2 regions of the Symbiobacterium turbinis genome follow, and region 1 is predicted to be linked to the other one. Evidence: a T-box and tRNA genes for the amino acid it is inferred to sense, from the RefSeq annotation. Region 1 holds a T-box; the other holds one or more tRNA genes.
What was found. The T-box of region 1 lies ahead of gltX (glutamate--tRNA ligase). A T-box ahead of a tRNA ligase gene usually reads a tRNA of that ligase, here a tRNA-Glu.
Positions count from the first base shown of each region.

Region 2: it has a tRNA-Glu gene. The T-box ahead of gltX (glutamate--tRNA ligase) is inferred to sense a tRNA for this amino acid. The anticodon was not compared.

Region 1 is NZ_AP042433.1:2,936,331-2,940,281, forward strand. It holds gene dnaX (DNA polymerase III subunit gamma/tau) at 1-575, shown strand, start outside; gene ACZ45O_RS14130 (YbaB/EbfC family nucleoid-associated protein) at 596-904, shown strand; gene recR (recombination mediator RecR) at 911-1,507, shown strand; T-box leader at 1,556-1,787, shown strand; gene gltX (glutamate--tRNA ligase) at 1,831-3,279, shown strand; gene ACZ45O_RS14145 (IS110 family RNA-guided transposase) at 3,818-3,951, shown strand, end outside.
Region 2 is NZ_AP042433.1:2,751,384-2,755,334, reverse strand. It holds gene ACZ45O_RS13285 (ABC transporter permease) at 1-234, shown strand, start outside; gene ACZ45O_RS13280 (hypothetical protein) at 301-465, opposite strand; gene mobB (molybdopterin-guanine dinucleotide biosynthesis protein B) at 645-1,133, shown strand; gene tatA (twin-arginine translocase TatA/TatE family subunit) at 1,146-1,343, shown strand; gene ACZ45O_RS13265 (molybdopterin molybdotransferase MoeA) at 1,356-2,603, shown strand; tRNA gene ACZ45O_RS13260 (tRNA-Glu) at 2,681-2,756, shown strand; gene ACZ45O_RS13255 (SpoIIE family protein phosphatase) at 2,910-3,951, shown strand, end outside.

The sequences.
Region 1 (3,951 bases):
CTGCGCAGGCCTCCGCGCCGGCCCCCGCGCCGGCGCGCCGGCGCCGCCAGGATGAGGCTGGTGCCGCGCGGGCAGAAGAGCCGTCCGGCGGGGGTGGACCGGCGACCCCGACGCCGCCTGCCGCCGGCGCTTCCGACGCGGCGCCCGTCGGCTCCGGGGTGGAGCGGGTGGTGGAGGCCTGGGGGCAGGTGCTGGAGTTCGTCCGCACCTCCCGGACCAGCACCTACCGGCTGCTTTCGACCTCGGCCCGCATCGGCGGCCTGCGGGGCAAGATGCTCTACCTGGTGGCCAGCTCGCAGGTCTTTGCCCAGCTGCTCCGGCGGCGCGAGGACAAGGCGACGATCGAGAAGGCGCTGGAGCAGGCCGGGCTGGGCGAGCTGCAGGTGGAGATTCTCTCGCCGGAGGAAGCAGAGACCAAACTGGCCGGGCTAAACCCGGCGTCCGACCCGGGTGAGCAGTCCGCCCGGGAGGCGGAGCCGGAGCCGGCCGCGGAGGGGGACTCCCCGCTCATGGAGCGGCTGCGCAGCATCTTTCCCCCAGATCTGATCCATGAACACGACGAGGAGGGCTCCTGATGATTCCGGGTGGCGGTAACATGCAGCAGATCATGCGCCAGGTCCAGAAGATGCAGAAGAACATGGCCAAGGCGCAGGAAGAGATCGCGAAGATGACGGTTGAGGGCACCGCGGGCGGCGGGACTGTGCGGGTGACCGTGACCGGCGACCGCCGGGTGACGGAGGTCAAGCTTGCGCCCGAGGTCGTGGATCCGGATGATATCGAGATGCTCCAGGATCTGATCGTGGCGGCGATCAGCGACGGGATGAAGAAGGCCGAGGAACTGGCCGAGGCCGAGATGAAGAAGGTCATGCCGGGCGGCCTGCCCAGCTTCCCCGGCCTGTTCTAGCCGTTCATGTACTACGCTGAGCCCATCGCCCGCCTGATCGAGGAGCTGACGAAACTGCCGGGCATTGGCCCGAAGACCGCGCAGCGGCTGGCCTTTCACATCCTCCACATGGACCGTAGCGTGGTCGAGGGCATCGCCCGCACCTTGGTAGAGGCCCGCGCAAAGGTGAAGTACTGCTCGGTCTGCTGCAACCTGACCGATCAGGATCCCTGCCACATCTGCGCCGACGAGGATCGCGACCGGAGTACAATCTGCGTCGTGCAGGAGCCGCGCGACGTGGTGGCCATGGAGAAGACCCGGGAGTACCGGGGCCTGTACCACGTCCTCCACGGGGCCCTGAACCCGATGGAAGGCATCGGCATCGACGACATCCGGGTGAAGGAGCTGGTGGCCCGCCTGGGCGACGGGCAGGTGCAGGAGGTCATCCTCTGTACCAACCCCAACACCGAGGGCGAGACCACGGCCATGTACATCGCCCGGTACATCAAGCCGCTGGGCGTGAAGGTGACGCGCATCGCCCGGGGCCTGCCCATGGGCGGCGATCTGGAGTACGCCGATGAGGTCACGCTGGCCAAGGCCCTGGAAGGCCGGCGCGAGATCTAGCAAAACTTGATTTCGCCGGCGCGGCGCGGTAGAATACTGCAGAGAAATCGCACGGCGATGAGAGGGCAGAGTACGCGGGTGCGTGGAGCTGCAGCGAGCCGGGCCTGGTGAAAACCGGCGCCCACGTCCGCCGAAGAGGCCCTGGAGCTTTCGCGCTGAACGCTGCACAGGTATCGAGCCGGTGCAGTCAGTAAGCCGAACGGCCACCCACCGTTATCGGGAACCGAGTGAGGCTGAGGCCTAACTAGGGTGGTACCGCGGGCAGAGCCCCGTCCCTAAGCGGACGGGGCTTATTCATTTTCAGAAAGAGGGGACGGCACAACATGACCATTCGCGTACGCATTGCACCGAGCCCCACCGGTCCCATCCACGTGGGAAACGTGCACACGGCTCTGTTCAACTGGCTCTATGCCCGGAGGCACGGCGGGAAGTTCATCCTGCGGTTTGAGGACACCGACCGGGAGCGGTCGCGCCCCGAGTGGGAGCAGGTGATCTTCGAGGACCTGGACTGGCTGGGGATCGATTGGGACGAGGGCCCCGACAAGGGCGGCCCGTATGGTCCATACCGGCAGACCGAGCGGCTGGAGCTGTACCGGCAGTACGCCCAGCAGCTGCTGGAGAGCGGCCATGTCTACAAGTGTTACTGTACGAAGGAAGAGGAGGACGCCGACCGCCGGGAGGCGCAGGCTGCAGGCCGGCCCTACCAGTACAAGGGGCGCTGCCGCGACCTCACGCCGGAGCAACAGGCGGCCTTCGAGGCGGAGGGGCGCAAGCCGGTGCTCCGCTTCCGGGTGCCCAAGGGCGAGGTCATCGGCTACAACGACCTGATCCGGGGGCCCATCGAGTTCCCCACCGACTCCATCGGCGACTTCATCATCATGCGCGCCAACGGCATGCCGCTCTATAACTTCGCGGTGGTGATCGACGACGTCACGATGAAGATCACCCACATCCTGCGGGGCGAGGGGCACATCTCCAACACGCCGGTGCAACTGCTCATCTACCGGGCGCTGGGCTTCCCGGTTCCGGAGATCGGCCACCTGGGCCACATGACCAACCCGGAAGGCGGCAAGCTCTCCAAGCGCAAGGGCGATGCGGCGATTCGGGACTACCGGGAGCAGGGCTACCTGCCCGAGGCCATGCTGAACTTCATGAGCCTTCTGGGCTGGACGCCGCCCGGCGCGGAGTCGGGCCGGGAGTTCCTCACGAAGGACGAGCTGATCCGCGACTTCGACCTCGGCCGGGTCACCAAGGCCTCCTCGGTCTTTGACCGGAACAAGCTCAACTGGATGAATGGCGTCTACATCCGCAAGAAGAGTCTGGATGAGTTTGCGGAGCTGGCGCTGCCGTTCGTCGTGAAGTCGGGCCTCTACACCGAGGAGAAGGCCCGGGCCAACTGGGACTGGTTCAAGGAGGTCATGGCTCAGGTGCACGAGCGGGTCGAGACCCTGGCCGAAGTGCCCGAGCACGTGGACATCTTCCTTAAGGACGAGATCGAGGTGGACGAGAAGGCGGCGAAGAAGTTCCTCACCGACGCGGTGAAGCCGTTCTTCCAGCGGGTCAGCGAAGGGCTGCGCACGGTGGAGTGGACCATTCCGGCCATCGAGAAGCTTGTGCGCTCCACCCAGGAGGAAATGGGCCTGAAGCCGAAGGAGAGCTTCCAGCCGATCCGGGTCGCCATTACCGGCCGCACCGCGAGCCCGGGCCTGTTCGAGACCATCTATCTCATCGGCCGGGAGCGGGTGCTGGAGCGCATGGCGCCGTATTGCTAGCGACGGGCCCATGCGTGGCCTGCGGCGACGCCGTGCATGATGCGGGCGGCAGCTGCATATATAGCGGGCGGAGGACAGCCTCCGCCCGCTTCATGTGCGCCCGGCATGGGCGCTGACTTGGCGGTGAAAGTCCGCTACGGGCGAGGCAGCATCAGCCCGTTAGCCAAAGGCAAGGGCGTCCGTCGCGAGGCGGAATCTGGAGGAAGCCGGAGGCAAAGCCACGACCCGAGGAACACGAACCTCATACGAGGCTGTGCCGCTAGGGTGAGCTGGCATGACACAGCAAAACCCGAGGCTGCCAAAAGGCGGTGCAGTAGATGGGGCGGGTGCGGGGCGAAGGTCAGCGTCCTTACCCGGGGAGGTCTGCCGGGAACGCCAGCAACGCTGGTAACCCGGGTCGGGAGGCCCGGCTGAACCGGCAGAAGTCAGCAAAGCAGTCCTGTAATGATGTAGGACGGCGTTGAGAAAAGTAAAGGCCTCCTGATACGGTAGGGTGTGAAAGGTAATCACCACTCGTAACAGGAGGTCACGGAACGCAATGCAATTGAAGCAGCGAGCCAGGAAATTGGCCCTGGTCCGAGGTGAACCCACGGTGGTGGTCGGTATCGACATCGCCAAGCGGAAGCACTGGGCCTGGGTGGTCGACGGACGGACCGAGGTGCCCGTGGGCAG
Region 2 (3,951 bases), 180 kb from region 1:
CTCATCAACTACCCGGTTTCCATCTACCACCGCGCCATTCAGTTCGTCCTTACGGTGCTGGTGCCGTTCGCCTTCATTAATTATTTCCCCGCGCATGTGCTGCTGGGCCGGACAGGCGAACTGCCGATCCCGCTCCTGGCCTGGGCGACGCCGCTGGTGGGCGCGGCTGCCATCGCTGCCGCCTACGGCTTCTGGAAGTTCGGCACCCGGCGCTACACCAGCACGGGGAGTTGAACCGCCCACAGGCAAGCGAGGCCCCCGGCCGGCGACTCGGCGCCGGCCGGGGGTTCCTGCTCTCTGTCAGCGATCGGCGGGATCAGGCACGTGCAGCGTCTTCCGCTTGGCTTCTTCGGGGCCGTCGAACTGCGCGGCAGCCGCGCCTTCCATGCTCGGCAGGAAGCCGCGGCCCTTGCGGTTGGCCTTTCCGGCCTGCAACCGCTGGTTGCGCTGGCCTTTCCGCGACACTGGCTCACCTCCCATCACGCCTAGCTTGCACCACCGGTTGGCCGAAGACCCCACACTTTGTGCTACGCCGCGCCGCGCCGTCATAGCCTCGCGCCCGATGGATCCCCGGGGTTGTTCAGGGTATCATGATCCTGACAGCGACTCGGGAGGCGAAGTGTTTCATGATGGCCAGGCCCCCTGTGCTCTCGATCGTAGGCTGCGGGAAGTGCGGCAAGACCACCCTGGTGGAGCGGCTGGTCGCAGAGCTGACCCGCCGGGGTTGGTCGGTGGGAACCTTGAAGCACGATGTGCACGGCTTCCAGATGGACCATGAGGGAAAGGACACCTGGCGGCACCGGCAGGCCGGGGCGAAGGCGGTCTGCATCATCGGGCCCGGGCAGATCGGGCTGGTTCGTTCGGTGCCCGACGGCGGTTTTTCCGCGGCGGAGGCCATCGCGCTGCTGGGGCCCGTGGACCTCGTGGTCACCGAAGGGTTCAAGCGGGAGCGGTTCCCGAAGATCGAGATTTTCAGCAGCGCCCGCAACGAGGGGCGGCTTCTCTGCGCGGACGATCCCACGCTGATGGCTGTGGCCGGCGACCTCCCGGTCGAGACCGGCCTTCCCCGGTTTGACTGGAACGACATCGCGGGGATCGCCGATTTCGTGGAGGAGCGTCTGCTCCGCCAGTAGGAGGGGGATGAGATGCTACAGCGTATCGGGCCGATGGAACTGGCCCTTATCGTGATCGTGCTCCTGCTCATTTTCGGTCCTTCCAGGCTCCCGCAGCTCGGCAGGTCGATCGGGCAGACGATCCGGGAGTTCCGGGACTCCATGAAGGCCGTTCGTGATGACGACCGAGCGGCCGGCGGCGGGGCCGAGGGAGCGGAAACGAAGAGCTAGGGAGGGACCGGCATGCTACGGGTTGAGGAGGCCTGTGAACTGCTGATTCACCGCGCGCCGCCCCGGCGGGTCGAACGGGTGCCGCTGGAGGACGCGCTGGGGCTTATTCTGGCTGAGGATCTGCGGGCGCCTGAGTCCCTGCCCCCGTTTCCCCGGTCGGGCATGGACGGATACGCCGTTCGCTCGGAAGACACGCGCCTTGCGACGCGCGAGAACCCCGTCGTCCTCCCGCTGGCCGGGGTGATTCCCGCGGGGCACCCGCAGGAGGCGGAGCTGGCGCCGGGCACGACGGTGGCCATCATGACCGGCGGCGCGGTGCCTCCGGGCGCGGACGCGGTCATCCGCCTCGAGGAGGTGCGGGTCACCCCCGAGGGGGTGCGGATCTTCCGCCACGTGCCGCCCATGGAGAACGTGGCGCCGATCGGCGAGGATGTAAAGGAAGGCGAGCTGCTCCTGGAGGCCGGGCACCAGATCCGCCCGCAGGAGATCAACCTGCTGGCGGCCCTCGGCATCCTGGAGGTGCCCGTCTTCGCCCGACCCCGGGTCGGGATCCTCAGCACCGGCGATGAGCTGGTGGCGCCGCACGAGGCGCCGGGGCCGGGGCAGATCCGCAACTCCAACAGCCCCGGCGTTGCCGCGCTGGTGCGGGCCGCGGGTGGCATTCCGATTCTGCTTGGCGTTGCGCGCGACGTGACCGAGGTCATCGCGGGCACGCTGCGGGAGTCGAGCGGCTGCGACCTGCTCCTGACCACCGGAGGGGTCTCGGTGGGCCGGTTTGACGTCGTGCGGGAAGCCCTGGCCGTCATGGGCGCGGAGCAGCTCTTCTGGCGGGTCAGCATCAAGCCCGGCACGCCGGTGTGCGCGGCGGTGCTGGACGGCCGCCTGGTCATTGGTCTCTCCGGCAACCCCGCCGCAGCGATCACCGATTTCGACCTGCTGGTGCGCCCTGTGCTGGACCACCTCCTGGGCCGGCGCCGCCTGGGCCTGCGCGCGGCCGAAGGGGTGCTGGATCAGCCCGTGCTGAAGAAGGCCGGGATCACCCGGTACCTCCGGGCCAGGGCGTACAACGGGCCGGACGGGGAGATCCGGCTGGACACGAGCATGGCCCAGCGGGCCGGCGTCCTGAGCTCGATGCGCTTCGCGAACGCCTATGCGGTCATTCCCGCGCACGCCGGACCGATGCCGGAGGGCACCCGCGTGCGCGTGCTGCTGCAGGATGATGCGGACGTGTTTGTGCCGCAGCCGCGGGGCGACGCATAATGCCGACGCGCTGGAATTCGTCAACTACTTGACGCCGTGCCGGATTCTTTGATAAGCTAAGCTAGCCTCCAGATGTTGACCCCATCGTCTAGAGGCCTAGGACACCGCCCTTTCACGGCGGCGGCACGGGTTCGAATCCCGTTGGGGTCACCACACGGAAATGCGCCCGGCGCTGGCACGGACCAGCGCCGGGCGCTTTGCGCGTCGCCGGGGAAATCGCGGGCGCGACTGCCAAATTTCGACAGATTCCGGCAGGGCCGATGCGGTACACTGGATGCTGCAACATCGCCTGCAGAGGGTGATCGTGTGGCTTTCCGATCATCGTCCGACCGCGCCGAGCCGGCCGGGAGAGGCTCGCGGCGCTTCCCTGGATGGCTGCGGAGCCGCCTGGTCCGGGCCTGGAATCCGCCGCTGTACGCGGGGCTCATTCTCGCGTTCCTGATGGGCCGGGCGCAGCCCATCAGCCCCGTGGCCCCCTTCGGCATCGCCTTCTACATGGCAGTGCGCGCAGCCGGGTTCGGCGGCCTCGCCGCGCTGCCCGTCGCCCTCGCGCTGCTGGGAGGCGCAGCCCTGGTTCAGCCGCTCTCCGTCTTCGCCACCACCGCCATGTCCATCGGCCTGGTGCACGCGCTCGCCGGGCTCACGCAGGTGAGCCGCCAGCACAGCCCGCTCATCGCGGCCGTGCTCGCCTCCGCGGTGGCCGCCGGGCAGGGGCTCTTCCAGGACCCCGCGGCCGGCACGGTGCAGCTGACGTTCTGGGCCAGCCTCACCGGCGTGCTGGCGCTCATCTTCACCCTGGCCGTCGCCGACCTGACCCGGGGGCGGTACCAGGAGAGCGCTCCGTTTGACCTGCCGATCCCGGCCATCATCCTGCTGGCCTCTGCCTTCACCGGACTGCAGGACCTGACCCTGTGGGGGCAGCTCTCGCTGCACGGCCTGTTCGCCGGGCTGGCCGTGCTGCTCTGCGCCCACGCGGGCGGCATGGGCTGGGGCGCCGCCGCCGGCGCGGTGATCGGCATGTCGTCGTTTCTCACTGTGCTGGCGAACCCGCCCGGGGCGGGACTGTGGGCCGGTCCTTCGCTGTCGGACAGCCAGGGCATGGCCTACGTGGTCGCCGGTTTTCTGGGCGGCGCCTTCCGCGACCTGAAGAAGCCGGGTGTGGGACTGGCCTATGCCCTCGGGTTCCTCTCCTACAGCATGGCGACGCAGGGACAGGGCGCCGTACTGGAGGCAATGGTCCTGTCGGCCGCCGCCGCCACCGTGCTGTTCTGGCTGGTGCCGTCCGCCTGGGTCGCCGGCCTCGCGCAGGCCCTGCGCAGCGAGCGCAGGGAGCCGCCCGCCCGCGAAG